DNA from 3 places in the Ruegeria sp. AB11 genome. Region 2 is predicted to be linked to each of the others. Evidence: riboswitches for the same ligand, from Rfam matches in the RefSeq annotation. Region 2 holds a riboswitch; each other region holds the start of a gene.
The links. Region 2 has a riboswitch for cobalamin ahead of ACR3EJ_RS22260 (DUF4198 domain-containing protein). Riboswitches for the same ligand answer to the same signal wherever they lie in the genome.
Positions count from the first base shown of each region.

Region 1: linked by a shared signal. The riboswitch ahead of ACR3EJ_RS15655 (DUF1636 family protein) and the one ahead of ACR3EJ_RS22260 (DUF4198 domain-containing protein) in region 2 are both predicted to bind cobalamin.
Region 3: linked by a shared signal. The riboswitch ahead of ACR3EJ_RS06625 (hypothetical protein) and the one ahead of ACR3EJ_RS22260 (DUF4198 domain-containing protein) in region 2 are both predicted to bind cobalamin.

Region 1 is NZ_JBQFJO010000001.1:3,122,702-3,129,407, forward strand. Features, by position in the region: gene ACR3EJ_RS15630 (glycosyltransferase family 2 protein) at 1-743, opposite strand, end outside; gene ACR3EJ_RS15635 (class I SAM-dependent methyltransferase) at 838-1,449, opposite strand; gene ACR3EJ_RS15640 (glycosyltransferase family 2 protein) at 1,442-2,449, opposite strand; gene ACR3EJ_RS15645 (hypothetical protein) at 2,496-3,425, opposite strand; gene ACR3EJ_RS15650 (NAD(P)-dependent oxidoreductase) at 3,727-4,683, opposite strand; cobalamin riboswitch at 4,829-5,031, shown strand; gene ACR3EJ_RS15655 (DUF1636 family protein) at 5,117-5,497, shown strand; gene cobW (cobalamin biosynthesis protein CobW) at 5,494-6,549, shown strand; gene cobN (cobaltochelatase subunit CobN) at 6,555-6,706, shown strand, end outside.
Region 2 is NZ_JBQFJO010000002.1:591,314-598,019, reverse strand. Features, by position in the region: gene ACR3EJ_RS22280 (ABC transporter ATP-binding protein) at 1-476, opposite strand, end outside; gene cbiQ (cobalt ECF transporter T component CbiQ) at 473-1,255, opposite strand; gene ACR3EJ_RS22270 (cobalt ABC transporter permease) at 1,255-1,836, opposite strand; gene cbiM (cobalt transporter CbiM) at 1,833-2,444, opposite strand; gene ACR3EJ_RS22260 (DUF4198 domain-containing protein) at 2,451-3,236, opposite strand; cobalamin riboswitch at 3,367-3,569, opposite strand; gene ACR3EJ_RS22255 (aldehyde dehydrogenase family protein) at 3,682-5,067, opposite strand; gene ACR3EJ_RS22250 (acetolactate synthase large subunit) at 5,064-6,706, opposite strand, start outside.
Region 3 is NZ_JBQFJO010000001.1:1,289,388-1,296,093, forward strand. Features, by position in the region: gene ACR3EJ_RS06590 (hypothetical protein) at 1-164, opposite strand, end outside; gene ACR3EJ_RS06595 (metalloregulator ArsR/SmtB family transcription factor) at 314-652, shown strand; gene ACR3EJ_RS06600 (SRPBCC family protein) at 645-1,127, shown strand; gene recR (recombination mediator RecR) at 1,151-1,744, opposite strand; gene ACR3EJ_RS06610 (YbaB/EbfC family nucleoid-associated protein) at 1,809-2,153, opposite strand; gene ACR3EJ_RS06615 (DNA polymerase III subunit gamma/tau) at 2,354-4,114, opposite strand; gene ACR3EJ_RS06620 (protein-tyrosine phosphatase family protein) at 4,286-4,789, shown strand; gene ACR3EJ_RS06625 (hypothetical protein) at 4,793-5,200, opposite strand; cobalamin riboswitch at 5,288-5,508, opposite strand; gene ACR3EJ_RS06630 (alpha/beta hydrolase family protein) at 5,630-6,505, shown strand; gene rsgA (ribosome small subunit-dependent GTPase A) at 6,522-6,706, opposite strand, start outside.

The sequences.
Region 1 (6,706 bases), on a different contig from region 2:
TGATTGGTTTTACCCCGATCCCGTTTAACCATGAACGACCCGATTGAACGCGTCACATAGTGATGGATACGCGCAAAATCATGGCGGTAGTTGGATGTGGCACGCCAGGTCACAGCTTCGGGGTCAAGTAGTTGCCCGCCACCATCAACCCATCTGATCTCGGACGTGCGCTCAGGCGCAACTCCTTTGGGGCGATGCGGACCATATCGGGTGAATAACCCGTTGTTGCGCGTTATACTCTTCAGCCCACCCGCAACACCCGAATATAAGCCCTGCTCAGTATCGCAAAGAAAGAACTGCTCAGCCACTGGAATATCGCTGAAGTCTTCGACGCCACCGCAACCGAATAGCTTCCAGGCAAAAGAGGCAACATCAAAAGGCTCTCCTGCGGTTTCCTGCAACTTTTCCAGCAACTTGTGCATAGAGGGATCAGGAAGGCGGATGTTCAGATATTCATCAACGTCCAGCGAAAAGGTCCAGTCCGCATCAAGAAACCTCGGATGTGAACGAACTCGCCTGAGCATCGTGTTCTGCGGGCTTTGCTTTGGCTTGACCGAATTATCAACATGAGTTGCAATGCCCAGATCCCCGAGCCGTTCTGCAATCAGATCGGTGCCGTCATCACAATCGTTGGTGTAAATGAGGAAATGGTCAATGCCGAGTGACAGGTAGTAGGACACCCAATCAATCATGAACGGGCCTTCGTTCTTCATTGTCGTGTAGACAACGATCCTGTCAGTCATTGCAAGTCCTGCGGTTGAACCAAAGTGGCGCCATCTTCTGTAGGTCCTTCTCGGGTGCCAACATCCCCAATTCGATATGAAATTGGTTCATTGACTATAGCTTTTGAACCGCGACCTGAGCGCCTTTGATCGCCTTGAGACGCAAGCCCGCCGAGTTTGCGCCCAAAAACTCGTGGAATGCACGCATCACACCATCTTTCCACCATCCCCTCCGATGGTAGTCGTCCAACATGATGACACCGCCTTCGATCATCTTCGGCAATACCGCATCCAGATCCGCTTTGACCCCTTCATATGAATGGTCTCCATCAAGATAGGCGAAACCGATACTCTGATCTTCGAACAGGCGCAGTGCAGGAACCGAAAAATCGCGAATTACCGAAACTTGACCCTTCGCTATCTCAGAGGCGTATGTGTTTTTCACCGCTTCATAGATGCGGTCCATATCGTTTTGGCTACGCGCTCCGGCCAAAGATGCGCCACCATCTGCGTCGGGCTGCACGCCCCATGGGTCGATGAGGCACAGCTTAGAAGGCTTCAATTCATCGAGTAATATCCGCGAAAACTCGCCCCGCCAGACGCCGATTTCGATGCTGAGCTTTCCGTGCGGCATTGTCCTGAGCATTTCGCGCCTCAGCGCATCTTTCCGCTCGCGCTGCAGGGCTTGTTTCTTGCGGCGGTCCTCGGCGGATACGGTTTCAGCCATGGGCGCCTTCTCCGATATGAGAATTCTGCAAGGCCTCAACCAAATCGAGCCAATCAGGTCTGGCCTTCAACTCTGCGGCTTTTGCACTATGCCATTCGCAGGCTTTGTGGTGAAGCTCGGCCAACTGAGGATCAGCCATCATCTCGGCTTTGATGTCATGCATGGCAGGCATGCGGCCCAAGATCGAGCGATCTTCGACGTCGTTGTGATTCATTACAAGCCAGTATTTCAGACCTTGGTCCTGGCCAACATGGTTAGTCCGGCCCCGTTCACGTTTGACAAGAAAGCTATCGGTACTTCGTACTGCATAGTGGTGAATACGCGCGAATTCATGGCTGAATCCTCGCCACGCTTTCCATTTCACCTGATCTGCCGGGTAGAGGTTTCCGCCTGCATCTCTCCACAACACCCCTTCGTACGGTGCGTCGGGATTTGGGGCGTCCTCTGGATTGATCCGAGGACGGTGGGCGCGAAACCGGCTAAACTTGCCGTTATTTCGGAATAGCGTTTTGAAACCTTTTGTCCGGTGATGGGGGTAGCTGTCTTCGGTGGCCGCCTGAAAGAATGTCTCAGGGACAGGTTGATCGACAAAGTCGTTTAAGCCGGCATTTCCGAACATACGCCAACAGATCGATATTGCATCAGCTTCACCGCTTGCCTCTACAAGTGACTGAACATTGCCTTCAGGCAAACGGATATTGATGTATTCATCCACATCCAGGCTCATAATCCAATTTGCGGACTGATAGCTTGGATGACTGCGAGATCGGGTAAAAGCCCGGTTCTGGGGCGCAGCGCGTGGTCCGACCTTGTTGCGCTCATGATGCGCCCAGCCTAAGGTCTGCATCCGATCACCGATGACATCTGTGCCATCAGAACAGTCGTTGGTGTAGATCAGGATATCATTGAACCCGATTGCGCGGTTGTAAGCCACCCAATCGATCATAAATGGCCCTTCGTTCTTCATCGTCGTCACGATGAGAAAGGTCTCGTTTGCCATAAGTTAAACTCTTGCCTGTGCCATTCTCGGACTATTGTTGATCTAATTAGAATAGCCTTAGGATTTTGTCCAATTCGCCGGTGACTTCTGCGGGTGCTACTTGCCGGGCCAAATCAGACATTCGGGCCTGCGCTATTCGCCATTGCTCTCCACCAAATTCTGCGGACGCACGCTCAACTCCTTCGACAATAGCCGCGCTGTCAGTGCTTTTCACAAAGTAAGGGTAATCTGCACCCAGATAATATTCGGCATCGTGAACCTGCCGATTTACCAACACATTTGCCCCAATAACAGCTGCGTTGAAACCCTTAGTGAAGGGCTTAGAGGACAACACTCCGCGAGTGAGAACAGGGCTCGGGTCACGCGTGCAAATGTGAAAGTTTGCCTCTGATAGTCTTGCGATGAAGGCCTCCACATCACCTTTACCGTTATAACCGGGCACTACTGACTGCTCTGCCAGAGCGGGCGGCAAGACAACGTTATCAAGCAGTCCGAAATAACCCAAATTGAATTCCGCCTTGGGTGCAGATTCCGGAACGAGTCGCGGATCCGCATGATGCCTCAGATGGCGCACCTGAACACCCGGAGTCGGATCAAGCGCGGGCAATCCCTGGCACAAGCTACGCTCACCCTGATACGAAGCAGCGATATGGACGTCCACAAAACCGGCTTCCAGTTGCCCGGCAATGACATCCAGATGATCAACGCAAATGCCTGCCGCGACTTTCTTCAAGGACGCTCTAAACTCCTGCCCCAAATTTGATGCAGCACTTTTGTGAAAAATCACAATTGCGTCCCTGCAGGAGTCTACAAATCGCTGACACGCATGTACCCGAGAGGCTTTGGGAGCCAACACGACTTCGAATGTGTATCGCTCCGATAAATGCGCGCGCGCCATTGCAGCCAACTGGTCAACACGCATCGCCTTGCCACCCATTGTTTTCTGGCCGATGCGATATGCAAAGATCACTTTCATGTCCGAGTTGCTAAGCTATGCATAGCGCAACGTTCCTCCGAAGCGGGGCCAACTCTCTGAAACTGCATCGCAAATTGAATCGGGTTCGTGGCCTCTGGATCAATTGTCAGAGTGTTATCCATCTGATCAATGAAAGCTACTTCCAAGTCGAGTGGTTCCCAATCCAAAACCGATCGCTGCAACCAGGCAATCAACTCCAATTAATGTGCTTAATTCTTGCAACGCCAGAGCTCAACACATCACAAAGAACCAAAGAGTTGAAGGGCCTTCATCAAAATCAAGTAATCTCTTTATCTTGACCTCAAGCACTCCGTCGATATTGCGGGATCACCTCATAGCCCGGCTTTTCTGGCTCATCGTCCAGCATCTCGGCTGGAAATCCCGGTGCCCGAATCTCAAGCCCGGTCGCATCCTCCAGCCGCCTGATGATGTTGGGAGATAGCTCTCTCTCTCCATAGCGAGAGATCCCGTCCTCAAAAATCTTGATCATCACCGGGTTTATCTCCAGCGGCACCCCGGCGCGGTCGGCGACCTCCTGAAACAGACCGATGTCCTTTTTGACCAGATCCATGGTGAATGAAATATCGCGGGACCCATTCAGAATCACTTGGCTTTCCGTTTCGTGCACAAATGATGTGCCCGACGAAATTTTGATCGCCTCATAGGTCGTGCCAAGATCCATCCCTGCGGCCTTTGCGGTCACCAAAGCCTCGGCGCAAGTGATCAGATTTGCGGTTGCCAAATAGTTTGTCAGCACCTTCAACACTGAGGCCGATCCCAAATCGCCTGTGTGCAAAACGCGGCGCCCCATCGTCGTCAGGAACGGCAGAATGCGCTCAAATGTTTCTCGATCGCAGCCTGCGAAGATCGAAATATTGCCCGTAGCCGCCCGATGACATCCGCCCGATACCGGGCAATCGACTGCAGCCCCCCCACGTTCGATCACCGAAGCACCCAATCGTTTTACTTCCGCTTCGTCGGTGGTGGACATTTCCATCCAGATCTTACCGGATGTCACTTCGGACAGCATCTCCTGCATTACCGCGTCCGAGGCGGCAGGAGATGGCAGACAGGTAATCACGGCGTCACAATCACGCATCAATTGGGCGGGGCTTTCAGCTGCCTTCGCACCCTGCGCGACAAAACCAGACACAAGATCAGGGTTGAGGTCATGAACGGTCAGGTCAATCCCATTGCGCAGCAGCGAGCCCGACAATTTTCCGCCCACGTTTCCCAGCCCGATGAAGCCTACTTTCATATGACGCTCTCCCTGTTCGTCTTTCGATGCACATGCGAACACGCCTGTTGACCTAAGTCATGCCGTCCAGCGACCCTCAGAGGTCGCTTTTTTGCCCCTGTACGCACAGTTGAGCGAGACTCGCTTGACAAGGGGGGTGATGCTGTCCCAAGAGCCAAGTGTTGGTGTCTGCAGCAGCAGATGAAAAGGGAATGCGTCAGCGGATTTTCCGTCAAACGCAGCCGCCCCCGCGACCGTGACCGGAGAGGGTGCCCAAGCCACTGGCGAATGCCGGGAAGGCGGGACATCCGACAGAGCACCGCTCTGACATCCGCAAGCCGGGAGACCTGCCAACGCCCGAAGATGAAACCGGACGGGGTGTTCCGGTGTGGGGCTTTAATCAGCCCGCATGAAACCCCGTCCCCCACGAAGAGGATTTGGGGGGATGAGAGACATGACCGACACCACACCGGTCGAACTGCTGGTCTGCACCACCTGTCGTCGCGGCCTACCCGTCGAAGACGACGCCCAACGCCCCGGCACATTGCTGCACAAAGCGCTTGAACAGGCCACCCTGCCCGAGGGCATCACCTTGAAAGCAGTAGAATGCCTTTCAAACTGCGATGAGGGCTGTTCTATCGTGCTGCGTGGTGGACCTGATCGATGGACATTCGTCTATGAGCATCTGAGCGAAACCGATCACGTCGAAACCATCATTGAAGGTGCCACCAAGTACCTTCAGACCGAGGACGGGCTGGTCAAATGGCGTGAACGCCCCGAACACTTCCGCAAGAATTGCGCGGCCCGTATTCCCCCGATTGGAGCGCTGAAATGAGCAATCTCGAAAAACTGCCCGTCACCGTGATCACCGGCTTTCTGGGCTCGGGCAAAACGACGCTGGTCAAGCATTTGATGCAGAACCCGCAAGGCAAGCGCTTGGCTGTTGTAGTCAATGAGTTCGGCGATGTGGGTGTCGATGGCGATATCCTGAAATCCTGCGCAATCCCGGATTGCCCAGCAGAAAACATCATGGAACTGGCCAATGGCTGCATCTGCTGCACTGTGGCCGACGATTTCATTCCCACGATCGAAGCGCTTATGGCCTTGGAGCCGCGCCCCGATCACATTCTGATCGAAACCTCGGGCCTGGCTCTGCCTAAGCCGCTGCTCAAAGCGTTCGACTGGCCAGACATTCGCTCGAAAATCACAGTCGACGGCGTGATCGCTTTGGCCGATGCCGAAGCGGTTGCCGCTGGTCGGTTTGCACCCAATGTCGAAGCGGTAGATGCCCAGCGCCTTGCCGATGAGTCGATCGACCACGAGACTCCACTATCGGAGGTGTTTGAAGATCAGATCTCTTGCGCCGACATCATCCTGCTGACCAAGCCGGATCTGGCCGGTCCCGAAGGTGTCGCCAAAGCCAAAGAGGTCATCGCGGCCGAAGCCCCTCGCCCCCTACCCGTCGTCGAAGTCGCCGAAGGTGTCGTGGACGTGCGCGTTGTCTTGGGCCTTGAAGCTGCCGCCGAGGACGACATGGAAGCGCGTCCCAGCCATCATGATGGTCATCACGATCACGAGCATGACGATTTTGAAAGCATCATCCTCGAACTGCCGGAACAGACTGATCCGCTGGATCTGGTCGCCAAGATCGAACGCCTGGCAAAGGAACTGAACATCCTGCGCGTCAAAGGCTATGCCGCGGTTCAGGGCAAGCCCATGCGCCTGCTGGTACAGGCCGTCGGCTCGCGGGTACGTCATCAGTATGACCGCCCGTGGGAACCTGGTGAAGAGCGCCGCTCGCGCCTTGTGGTCATCGCCGAGCATGATGATATCAAAGAGGCCGAAATCCGTGATATCCTTGTGGGTGTGACCGAGGCCGCCGAGTAAGATTCATGCACGTCGTCTTCCGCGAAAGCCACGGGTTAGAGGAAACCGAGACCCCAACCGATCTGGGCCAGAGCCCGGCGGACTTGGTGGTGCTGTCATTTTCTGACAGTGACCTTGGCGCTTTCGCGGCGGGCTGGCATCGCGGTGGCGGGCCAGA
Region 2 (6,706 bases):
GCCTCAGGCTCCATCGCGAGTACGGTGGCAAGGGTCACCAACCGTTTTTCACCACCTGAAAGTTTATGCGTGATACGGTCGCGCAGATGCACCAAATCCAGATCGCTCAGCACCTTGTCAACGATGGCAAGCGCTTCGGTCGTGCTGCGCCCAAGATTGAGCGGGCCAAAAGCGATATCTTCCGCCACGGTCGGGCAAAACAACTGGTCGTCAGGGTCTTGGAACACCAATCCTATACGGCGGCGAACCTCGTGAAAGTCAGCCTCGACACACCTATCCTTACCAAAGATGTTCACGCGCCCAGAAGAGGGCGCTTGAAGGCCAAGGACAATGCGAAAAAATGTGGATTTTCCTGATCCATTTGGACCTGCAATCGACAACCGTTGACCAGGCTCAAGCTGCAGCGACGCTCTGTCCAGAACCGGGGCGTGACCCGGGTACGAAAAGCAAATGTCTTCGAGCTTAAGGATCGTCATTGAAAATCCAGAATAAGAAGGCTGACACAAATCGCACACATCATCGTGGCAAACCAATAATCCCGTCGGGTCAGGTTAAATTCCTGCAACAACAGAAGCCGGCCCGAAAACCCTCGGCACTTCATCGCGTCCAGAATGCGCTCGGAACGTTCAATGGCGCGGATCAGCATCATACCGACCAGATAACCAAAGCTGCGATAGGTGTGCCAGTTGGTGCCCGGACGGAAACCTCTGACCTTCATCGCGCCGCGCAGACGCAGGTACTCTTCTCGCAGCACCTCGATATAGCGGATCGTGAACATCAACAGATGCACAAGCACCTCCGGGCAGCGAAGTTTGTGCAATGCATGACCTAATGTGACAGGCTCCATCGACCCTACCAGGACCATAAGCGCCAGTATCACTGCGTTTGCCGTCAGCGCGATCTCAATGGCTTTCCAGAACCCCTGCCAGCTTGCTGCAAATCCAAAGAGGGTGAACATGGCGTCTCCGGGCATGGAGAATGGCAAAAGCACCAACATGAAGATGATAAAGCTGTCCATCATCGCCATACGTTTGAGAGTTCGGCGAATGGGCAACCGCGACATCAGCAACAGCCCGATCGAAACTGAAAGCGCGATCAACAACGAGGGGATTGAACTTAGTGCAACGGTGACGACGGCAAAGAGACATGTGACTACGATACGCATCCGCGGATCCAAATCCGCGATCACCCCGTAGGGCTCAATCCCACCTGCCTCGGCCAGAGTTTTGGCCTGGGGTTCCAGCGCATGTGCCATCAGGCGACCAACTTGCGACGTGCGGCGAAATAGAACCCGACACCAAAGAGACCAACGATATACCCGATGCCCCCCAAAATACTTTGCATATCGTTATGTTCGCGATAGGCGGCAATTTCTCGGCGCAAGGGGCGAGTTTCGTCGCGCACCACTTTAGCGATCGCGGCGCGTTCTTGATCGGACAGAGACGCAACCATCACGGTTCCAACGCTTGCAACAGTCGTCGGCTGAGCACCGATCTCCGCAACCTCAGCGGCAACTCCCATGATTTCGGCCACCTCGTTTGCGGACATGGTCACTTCAGCCACATGGCCCGCGCCAAGATCGGCCTTGAAGGTATGCGCAACAGGTTTTGTGGGGATATACAAAAAGAACCCGTCTCCATCGGTAACGGTGTGACCTAGTTCAGCACCATCGGGGCCGTAGACGAAAACTTCCTGGTCGCTTGCCATATCGCCATTGGAGAACCCCAGCTCACCCTCGATCACTTCGCCAGCGGGGAAAACCCCCGCGATGACCTTGTGTGCGAGGGCCGAAATCGGTGTGAGCATCAGCGTGGCAATAACAACCAGTTGTTTCATGTTAAAATCGCCTTTTCGAACAGTTCCGGTTTCACCTTGCGCGCCAACATCACGGCAAACCCCGTAAGCATGGCTTCTATGCCCATAACCGGTATATGGGCGAAAAACACCAGCTTAGCCGCAGGCAGGAACGCGTCACCGGACATCGCCAGTGAAATGGCAACAAACGCGGTTGTGGCTGCGATTGAGAACGCCCCCCCGATACCGCCCCAAATCGCCCCCTGAATGGCCGAGCCTCGGGCGATGAGGCGGCCAAAGATCATCCAGGTCAGTACCGCCGGAAGGGCAATATTCAGCGTATTGATCCCCAAAACGGTCAGTCCACCAAATCCAAAGAAAACAGCCTGTAGCAGTAGCCCGACAAACAAGGCCGGAAAGGCGGCCCAACCGAGTAAAAGCCCTGCCAGGCCGTTCAGGATCAGATGCACAGAAGATGGGCCAATCGGCACATGAATCAGCGAAGCAACGAAGAAACTGGCTGACAGAACGCCCGCTGTGGGAATGCGATCCAGATCCAGCGACCTCAGCCCCATTGCAATCCCGCCTGCAGCAGCGATCGCACCGCCGATTACGACAGGGTTCGAAAGAGCACCATCTACAATGTGCATAAGGATTTACTCCAGATCCCAGGCGCGGATCCAGATCACGGCATCCTGGCTCAGCTCTTTACCTTCATGCTCGGTTTTCGGACCAGAGCCCAGAGCAGCGAAACCCCAGTAACCGGCCTTGGGTACACCAAAACTGAAATAGCCATTCTCGTCCGAAATCGCTACCAGCGCACCACCTGGCAGCGGTGACACTGTCGGTGCAGCGGCGCCCGTGCCTTTCAGGTCAGGGGCGGCGGCGATGAATTCGATCTCAATCTCGACCCCTGCAACTGGTTTGCCCTCGCTCAGCACGCGACCCGTGAAAGTTGAGCCCGCAATTATGTTGTAGGGCTTGTTCAGCGGCAGGATTTCTGTTGCCAGACCTTGTGGCTGATCCCAGTCGGTGGGCAGTTCATTTCGGTTCAGATAGGCCTTGGTGATCTGCTGGATATAAATATCCTCAGATTCTTCGTAGTAGGGCGCAGCAACGGTCACCACCACATAGTCGCCCGAACGCTTCACCGGGACCGAGCCTTTGAACGCCTTGGCGCTGTTGTCTGGGCCGTCAAATGTGGTTTCTTCCAATGTGTCCAGCAGATCGGTTTTACTGCCGTTGTGGATCACATAGAATTCTTCCGGTTTTTCAAGCGTCATCACATGACCGGCTTCAAACGGGTGCCAGAATATCAGCTTTACCGGCACATCACCGGGTCGCTCGATCATCGTGTTTTCTGTGTATTCCAGTAGGAAATGAGCGCTCGCAAACGTAGGCATCACTGCAGCAGCTGCGGCTGCCAAAAACAATTTCTTCAAAACTCAGTCCTTCTCAGGTCGCGCCTTCCCCGGCACATATTTGGTTTTGACTTGGGGAGGGCCCGCGTCCGTTCGTCGACCGAGACAAACGGATACAGCGCACACCCCGTCGCCGACAATGAGCACCCTTTCCGAGGGCGCGTGTTCGGCAGGTCTCCTGACTTGCGGGTCAAAGCGCTATGCTGGCCTTCCCGGGATATCCCAGTGGCATTGTCAGCCGCGCTCGCCGCTTACAGTTGCGGGGGCAGTTGCAGATTTGGCGCGAAGAGCACCGCACTACATTCCCTATTGCTTCCAGGGGAATCCCCCGGAACCGAACATGGCGTGTTCATGCCAGAACATGCAAAGCGCGGTCAACAATCGTTTCCGTCACTAAGCAGGCCATTTGCGAAATTAGAGTACCCACATCCGCTCGATCAGTATCGGATCGATCCTGACAGCTTCATCACAGCCGTATTACAGCCATCTTATCTTGCGTCATGTCATGCATGGTGTAGCCGATACCGCCGGTGTTGTACCCTGATTGACGGCGACCCGCGAATGGCATCCAGTCGACCCGAAAAGCAGTATGATCGTTCACCATGACGGCCGTGGCGTCCAAATACCGCACGGCATGCATTGCTGTATCCAGGGATTTGGTAAAGACCGACGCCTGAAATGCAAAAGGAAGAGCGTTTGCAGCGTCGTATGCAGCACTAAGATCATCATATTCATAAACACAAACAATCGGCCCGAAGATTTCGGAGGTGGACACGTTCGCATCAGCGGGTGGGTTTAGAAGGACAGTCGGTGCATAGGTCGTTCGGCCCAGCCGATTACCTCCTGTCATTACGCGGGCACCTCCCGCAACCGCTTCGTCTACCCATTGTTCTACTCGATCAACTTCACCCGGACGGATCAGTGGCCCACATTCCACGCTGGCGTCACAGGCATCACCCACCTTCAGCGCTGAGGCGGCTTCTGCCAACTTTCGAGCGACCGTCTCCGCCATCCCTGATGGAGCAAAAACACGCTGAACCGAGACACAAACCTGACCGGAATGATAAAATCCACCCTTGGTCAACAAGGGGATCATGGCATCAATGTCGGCTGTCTCATCGATGATAACTGGCGCCGCTCCGCCGTGCTCCAACGCGCATCGCGTCCCCGGCGCCAGCTTCGAGCGCAGCATCCACCCGACACGTGCCGATCCGATAAAAGAAAAGAATCCGACACGCGCGTCCGTGATCATCCGTTCAGCTACATCATTTTGGCAAATCGCCAGATGGCACCACTCCTTTGGCAGTCCAGCCTCATACAGGATGTCGACAAATGCTTCGCATGACAGTGGTGTATCAAGCGCCGGTTTGATGAGGACCGGGCATCCAGTGGCCACAGCCGGGGCCACCTGATGTACGATCAAGTTCAACGGATGGTTAAACGCGCTTGCGGCAACCACAACGCCTATGGGTTCACGCTGTGTAAAGGCAATCCGACCCGATCCTGCTGCTGTCAGATCCATCGGTATTTCCCGGCCCGCCATCTGCCCGATTTCATGGATACACAGTTCGACACCATCAATAGCACGTGCCACTTCGATGCGCGCGTCAATCAAGGGTTTGCCACCTTCGCTGGCGATCAGCATCGCAAGGTCTTCCGCGCGGCCGGACATGATCCGGGCTGCATTCTTCAGAACCTCAATCCGCCTGTAAGCAGGCAACCAAGTGCCCCGATCACGGTGCAGACCGTAAGCCACGTTCAGCATCACATTGATATCGTTCCAGTTTTTAACCTCGACACTACCGATTTTCTCAAGATCAAACGGGTTCAGAACTTCAACAACATTACTCATATCAGACAGACCTTCGCCGCAAGCTCATCAATGAGGACACGTTGGTTTTCACTGTAATCGACCGGCAAGTCGATCAGATGCACACCACCTGCTTCAAACGCTTTTTCAAATGTAGGCACCAGATCTTCTGTCCATTCAACCCGATGACCCGCAGCACCATAGCTGTTGGCGTATTGCACAAAATCAGGATTCTTGAATTCCAATCCCCAATCATCAAACCCCGCATGCGACTGCTTCCAACGGATCATTCCGTACGAGCTGTCATTCAGAACAGTAACAACCAGATTGAGGCCAAGACGAACGGCGGTTTCAATCTCCTGGCTGTTCATCATGAACCCTCCGTCACCGCAAATGGCCATGACCCTGCGTTCGGGATATAGCTTTGCTGCCATCATGGCCGAAGGTAAACCTGCCCCCATGGTGGCAAGCGCGTTGTCCAGCAGAACCGTGTTGGGTTGATAGGCCTGGTAGTTTCTGGCGTACCAAATTTTGTAGATACCGTTGTCCAAAGCGATGATATCGCAATCCCCCATGACTTTGCGTGTGTCAGCTACAAACCGCTGGGGGATGACCGGAAAGCGCGGATCATCAGCGCCTTCTGATGTGTGTAGATCGGTCTCGTTTTTGACCCGCTGGAAGTAACTGCGGTCAAATTCCAAAGGTTCTTGCAGGAACTCACCCAATTTGGAGATGGATTGCGCCAGATCACCAACCACTTCAACTTGAGGGAAATAAACCTGATCGACCTGCGCGGCCTTGTAGTTAACATGGATCACTTTGGTGCCGCCCTCTTCCATAAAGAACGGCGGTTTTTCCACAACATCGTGACCCACATTGATGATCAGATCAGCGCGTTCGATGGCGCAGTGCAGATAATCACCATCCGACAGAGCGGCTGTGCCCAAAAACAGTTCGGACCGCTCATCCACGACACCCTTACCCATCTGAGTATTGAAAAATGGAATCTGAGTATCGTTCACGAACTTGCTCAGTGCGCTGCGGGCGTGTTTTCGGTTCGCCCCGGCCCCCAAAAGCAAAAGCGGCATCCTGGCAGCGCTGATCATCTCAGCCGCTTCGGTCAGAACTGCATCACCGGCCACGGCATAGTGACGCTGATGCGGTTCAAGAACATGCTCAGAAGTCTCTTCGGCTGCAATGTCTTCCGGAAGTTCCAACAAAACCGCGCCGGGGCGTTCCTCTTGCGCGACACGAAAGGCTTCACGGATCAATGAGGGGATAGTGTTGCCGTGTACAATCTGTTTGGACATTTTACAGATCGGATCGAACAGCCCAACAATATCGACAATCTGAAACTGGCCCTGTTTCGACTTCTTGATGGGTTTCTGCCCCGTGATCATGATCAGCGGCATACCACCCAGATGAGCATAGGCCGCTGGCGTAGCAAAGTTCGTAGCCCCCGGCCCCAGCGTCGCCATGCAGACTCCGGCCTTACCCGTCAGACGTCCATAGGTCGCAGCCATGAAAGCCGCTCCTTGTTCGTGACGCGTGAGAACCAACTCTATTTTTGAGGTTCTCAGAGATTCCAGAACATCCAGGTTCTCTTCTCCCGGAACAGCAAAGATGTACTCAACACCCTCCGCCTCAAGCGCTGCGACCAGCAGATCAGAAGCTTTGTTAA
Region 3 (6,706 bases), on a different contig from region 2:
ACCACCGAGAGATCCTGATAGATCGTCTGGATCAGGCACCCATTTCCGAGGTTGGGGTCCATCATGATGTTCCAGCCTTCGACAAAGCCCTTGTCGATGAGTTCCTGCGACAGGGCGGCGGTGGCGCTGAAGGCGGCCAGGGTCAAGGCAAAAAGTCGGGACATCAGATCATTCCAAATCGTAAGTGATACTGACCCTTAGTAACCGCAAACCATTCTCTTCCAAAGAGAATTCGAGAGATTCAAACTGCAGAGTGATTCATCCTTTTATTTTACCAGTTGATTAATTAACCATATGGTTTATTAATGGAATTATGACTGACGACAAAAAATTGGATTTTGCATTTGCCGCTCTTGCGCACCCTGCGCGTCGTGCCATGCTGGCGCGATTGGCACAAGGAGAAGCAACTGTAAAAGAACTGGCCGAGCCGTTCGATGTAAGCATGCCGGCAATCTCTAAACATCTTCGTGTTTTGGAAGAGGCCGGGCTGATTGAGCGTTCAAGAAACGCTCAATTCCGACCCTGCAGACTAAACCCGGAGCCTTTGGAATCGATTGCAAACTGGACTGACCAATATCGTCATATTTGGGAGGTTCGGTTTGAAACGATGGAAAAACTACTTAGCGAAATAAAGGATTTGAATGATGAGTGACTCAGAAAACTGGGTGCGAATTGTGCAGGAATTTCAGGCTCCGGCGAACCGGGTCTGGCGTATGTGGACCGATCCGGCGCTTTTTCAGAAATGGTATGGGCCCAAAGGGTTCTCAGTTCCAACTGCAGAGATCGATTTGCGTGTCGGAGGTATACGAAAGGTATGTATGGAAATGAAAACGCCGGATACCACCATGAGGATGTGGTTTACTGGCGTTTATAAAGAAATCTCAGAACCGTCCCGGTTGGTCTATACCGAGAGCATGTGTGACGAGGATGGGAATATTCTTTCGCCAAAAGATATGGGGATGCCCGAGGGAAGCCCAGACATAACCGAGGTGATTATTGATCTTCTCGAACAGGATGGTAGGACACGCATGACCATGGTCCATCGGGGTGTGCCTGCCGGAAGTGCAGGCGAAGGCGGATGGAAGCAAGCATTCGAGAAGCTGGGTGCTGTTCTCAATGAAAGATGATGCTTCGGCTTTGGTCTGACGGTCTAAAGTTCCTTCCTTGCCCTAAGCGCTGCTGTGATCGTCCCATCGTCCAGATAATCCAACTCACCTCCAATCGGGACGCCCTGCGCTAGGGAAGTCAGACGAACCTGTCCCTCCAACTGATCGGCGATGTAGTGTGCGGTGGTTTGGCCATCAACGGTGGCGTTTAGGGCGAGGATGATCTCGTTGATACCCTCGGCCAGAACCCGATCCTTTAGCCGAGGAATACGTAATTCATCCGGGCCAACGCCATCCAGTGCTGACAATGTGCCGCCCAAAACATGGTAGCGACCCTTGAAAACCCCGGCGCGCTCCATCGCCCAGAGGTCGGCGACGTCTTCTACGACGCACAGTCCCCCGGTTGCACGGTCTTCGCTATTGCAGATGTCGCAGATATCGGTTGTGCCCACATTGCCGCAGTTTAGGCATTCACGGGCAGTGACAGCCACCTGCTGCATGGCATCTGAAAGCGGCGTTAGAAGCAGGGCGCGTTTGCGGATCAGGTGCAGGACGGCGCGTCGGGCCGAGCGAGGGCCGAGGCCGGGCAGCTTGGCCATAAGGTCGATCAGATTGTCGATGTCGCTGTTCGAACTCACCGCGAAGCTCCTGCAAAGAGGCCGGGTAAGTAAGCCCCGGCCATTGATCCGTCAGGAGGGTGTATCAGAACGGCAGCTTGATGTCTGCGGGCAGACCCATGCTTTCGGTCAGCTTGGCCATTTCAGCCTGCGAGCGCTCCTGCGCCTTGGTCTGGGCGTCCTTGATCGCAGCGAGGATGAGATCCTCGACCACTTCCTTGTCATCGCCGTTGAAGATCGACGGGTCGATATCCAGACCTTTTAACTCACCCTTGGCAGTCGCGGTGGCTTTGACCAGCCCGGCGCCAGATTCACCGACAACCATCAGGTTGTTCAGCTCTTCCTGCATCTCGGTCATCTTGCTCTGCAAGTCCTGTGCAGATTTCATCATTTTGGCCATGTCACCCAGGCCGCCGAGTCCTTTAAGCATCGGTAATCTCCTGTCACTCGATTTGAGGCCTAGATACGAAGCGTAACCGCGCGACACAAGAGGTCAGGACACTCCCGCCCGTCGTCAAGACCTTTGACAAGACCTTTCCTCGGTTTGGCCCGGGCAGGATCGTCGGCGTCAGCCGAGGAGCCGTGGCGGCACGGGAGCACCTGGCTGAATTGAGGAGATCGCTTACAGGATCAGTCTTCCTCGAACGGATCCCATTCGTCATCTACTTCGGGCAGGGCTTCAGTTTCGACCTGAGCAGCGCGTTGATCGGCTGTTTCGATGCTTCTGATCCGCGCTTTCGGGAAATGACTCAGAACCGCTTGCACCAGTGGATGCTTTTCCGCTTCGGCTTTGAGAGCCAGATCAGCAGCATCCCGAACTTCCGCAATTGTCGGAGCGTCGCCTTCTGAGACAATCGATACTGCCCAACGGTTACCCGTCCAGCGCTGCAGCGATGCACCCAACCGTTGAGATAGATCGGTCGGGGCATTGTCGGTCGGGGTAAATTCGATCCGTCCCGGTTGGTACGACACGAGGCGTACCCCGTTTTCGACCTCGACCAGCAGTTTCACATCCCGGTTGGTACGGATTAATTCAACCACATGTTCAAAAGTGGGATACCGCGCTAGTGCTGCCTGTACGTCCTGAGCTAGAGCTGCATTCAGTCCGCCTGCATTCCCACCGATGGCCGAAGAGGTATAGGCCGGTCGGGCAGAGGCCTGTGGCGCAGCGCTCGCCTGGCCTGGCACTCCGATACCCGAACCCGACGCGGGATTGGGGGATGGAGGTGCATCCTTTAAGCGCTTGATCAGTTCTTCCGGACTTGGCAGGTCGGCCACATGGGTCAGGCGGATCACAGCCATTTCTGCAGCCATCATGGCGTTGGGTGCAGCCGAGACCTCTTCCAGAGCTTTGAGCAGCATTTGCCACATGCGGGTCAGAACACGCATTGGCAGCGCTTCGGCCATCTGTTGGCCTCGGGCACGTTCGTCGGGTGAAACGGTTGGATCTTCGGCGGCATCGGGGGTGATTTTGACCACCGAAACCCAATGGGTGATCTCAGCCAGATCGCGGAGCACAGCCAGAGGATCAGCACCTTCTGCATATTGTCCGCTAAGTTCGGTCAAAGCACTGGCCGCATCACCGCGCAGGATCATGTCCATCAGATCCAGCACTCGACCCCGATCCGCCAACCCGAGCATGGCGCGCACCTGATCTGCGCTGGTTTCACCCGCACCGTGCGAAATCGCCTGATCCAACAGCGAGGTTGCGTCACGGGCGGATCCTTCGGCGGCTCGGGTGATTAGCGCCAATGCGTCATCGGCGATCTGCGCATTCTCGGATTCAGCGATCTTGCGCAACAGGCCGATCATATCTTCGGGTTCGATCCGCCTCAGATCGAAACGTTGGCAGCGCGACAAAACCGTGACCGGGACCTTGCGGATCTCGGTCGTGGCGAAGATGAATTTCACATGCTCGGGTGGTTCCTCAAGCGTCTTGAGCAGCGCGTTGAAAGCGCTGGTCGATAGCATGTGGACCTCGTCGATAATGTAAATCTTGTAGCGTGCGCTGGCGGCACGGTAGCGGACACTGTCGATGATTTCACGGATGTCGTTCACACCAGTCCGGCTGGCGGCGTCCATCTCCATCACATCGACGTGGCGGCCTTCCATGATGGCCACGCAATGCTCGCACTGACCGCAGGGTTCGGTGGTGGGTTTACCTTCGCCATCAGGCCCGATGCAATTCATCCCCTTCGCGATGATCCGGGCTGTGGTTGTTTTACCGGTGCCACGGATGCCGGTCATGATAAAGGCCTGAGCGATCCGGTCCGCCTCGAACGCGTTTTTCAGCGTGCGTACCATCGCGTCCTGACCGACCAGATCGGCAAATGTTTCAGGACGGTATTTGCGGGCAAGAACCTGGTAGGCGGGGCTTGGCGTATCGGTCATGTCTGCTCTGTCGGATTCGAGTTATGCCGCAGCGTAGAGGGCCCCGCTGTCCGCGTCCACAGCAAGCCGCGAGGATTTTCATTTTGGATTGCCGGCCGACGCGGTTAATATCGTACAGTCTAAGACCAGCCAGAAAGATTTTCTGATCAGCGTTTCGGGGGGGAGCGTAGAATGTCTCAGATTGTTATCCATGCACTTCAAGTGGGCGGGGGCACGCTTGCGTTAACTTCAATGCCAGGGCGAGGAGGAGACTATTCCGGTGATCTTGATGCGGTTACCGGATGGAAGCCCGGCCTTATACTGTCGATGACTACCGAGGTCGAGATGATCCTTGATGGCGCCAGGAATTTTGGGGCCGATGTTCGCAGCCGTGCTTGTCGCTGGGTTCATCTGCCAGTCGAGGATTACGGTATACCTTCCGACGACATTGATATGCGCTGGGTGGATGCCAGCGAGTCCGCTCGCCACGCATTATCGGGTGGAGGCCGAGTACTAATCCACTGCAAAGGCGGATGTGGCCGCTCTGGTATGGCTGTATTGCGCTTGATGGTCGAGTGTGGAGAGCACCCGGACGAGGCATTGAAAAGATTGCGAGCGTTGCGCCCATGTGCAGTTGAAACTGACGCGCAGCTGCGCTGGGCGACTGCGCCTGCCAGTGTTTTGGTAGCCGAATAGCGATCAGGCCGACGGACGGTATTCAGCCCGCGCCCGAGTGTTTCCGCTCAGGGTTAACACTTCCAGCATTGCGCACGGCGGTCGGGACAAGGTGCCTGCAGGGATGGGGCGCGAGTCCGTGCCAAACATCAGATCTGCATAGCTGTCCAGATGGTCGATCGCGACGTCTGAATCGGCATCACAGAACACTCGGGTTTCTTCGGGACCGGAGCGAAATCGGGCGGTGCACCCACTGGCACAATGAGTCAAATCGCAGCTTCCTTCGATTCCGAATCCTGCGGTGGTCGTGGGGCCAGCTTTTCCAACCGAAGTGGCCAGTGCCCGTGCCAGTCGTGCCAAAGCGGGGCAGTTTTTCCCGGTCCGTTGGCAAATTGTTGCCGAGAATTTATGCGTGTTGGTCTTCCAGATCATTCATGCGCCCTCCGCGCAGGGCAGGGGCATCAATCAGGAGGGACAGCATGCATGCGGTCTTGCCCTGCCCGGACACCCCGCCCGAGTTTCAGTTTCGATTTGATGGCAGGTCTCCTGACTTGCGGGTCATTGCTTTGCCGACCTTCCCGACCTTCAAGGCCAGTGGCATTTCGACATCACTCTCCGCTTACAGTTGCGGGGGCAGTCTCGGACTGGGTTCGTTTCGGTTTTATCCGCGCAGAACCGCACCGTGTTCCCTTTTCATCCCGGCCCGGTTGGGCGCGAGAACCATCACGTCATCGCTAGCGGTACAATCGTTCGGGAGTCAAGAAGATTGATGATGGCATGTGACGCGCGGTCCAGCCACGTCAACCTTGACTCGGCGCGCCTTGGGTGAACTGATCGGTTCAGTTGATTTCAGAGGGCACCATGTTGGACACACAGCAAGCGGTTGTCACCGAGGACATTCAGTTTCAGTCCGGCCCGGCAATACTGTCGGCACGGCTCTATCACCCAGTCGAAGAACCGGACAAAGTTGTTGTGATCAACGGCGCAACCGGTGTGCCCAGAGATTACTACCAGCATTTCGCAAGATGGCTCGCAGAAGCGCACGGCATGGCCTGCCTTACCTATGATTACAGGGATTTTGGTCACTCTCTGACAGGCTCACAAAAGCAATCGCGTGTCACCATGGCGGATTGGGCGCTGATCGACATTCCGGCTGCACGGACCGAAATGCGGCGGAGGTTTCCACAGGCCAAGCTTTGGAGTATTGGGCATTCTTTGGGCGGGATGTTTGGTCCGGTCCAACCCGATATCGATCAGATCGACAGGATGATCTGTGTCTGTTCCGGCCTGGTAACGCTGAAGGATCATCCTTGGCCTTACCGCGCTTTGGCGACGTTGTTCTGGTACGGTCATGCGCCCCTGGCGGTGCATGCGCTCGGGTATTTGCCCGGAAAGGCTTTGGGTTTTGGAACAAATCTGCCATCCCGAGTTTACTGGCAATGGCGCAAATGGTGCACAGCGCCCCAAAGCTATGTACCCGAAATCGGAGACACGTTGCCGGCAAACCGCTGGGCCGACATGGGCAAGCAAGTTGACATATTCGCCTTTGAGGATGATCAGGTTGTGCCCCCTGAGGCGGTTTGGCGGCTTGCCGATCTCTATGGTTCAGGTGTGCGGTGCCATCTGCTTTCGGCAAGTGAATTCGGGTTATCCGAAGTCGGCCATATCGGCGCGTTTGCCCGGCGAAACGCTGCCGTCTGGCCCAGGTTGATCGCCCGAAATGCTGGGCACCGGTAACCGGTGCCCAGAAAGGTCACAGTCCCTTGCGGGATTTTTTCTCGTGCATCACGCTGCGCACCATTTTTCCAAACGCTTTATCGCGTGCGCGTGCCTGCGCCACCGAAGCCGAATTGTGCTGATCTTCGCGACGCAGCTTGCGCCATCGGTCCAGCCGTGCGGGATCAAGTGCCCCGGTTTCGATTGCAGCCTGTATCGCAC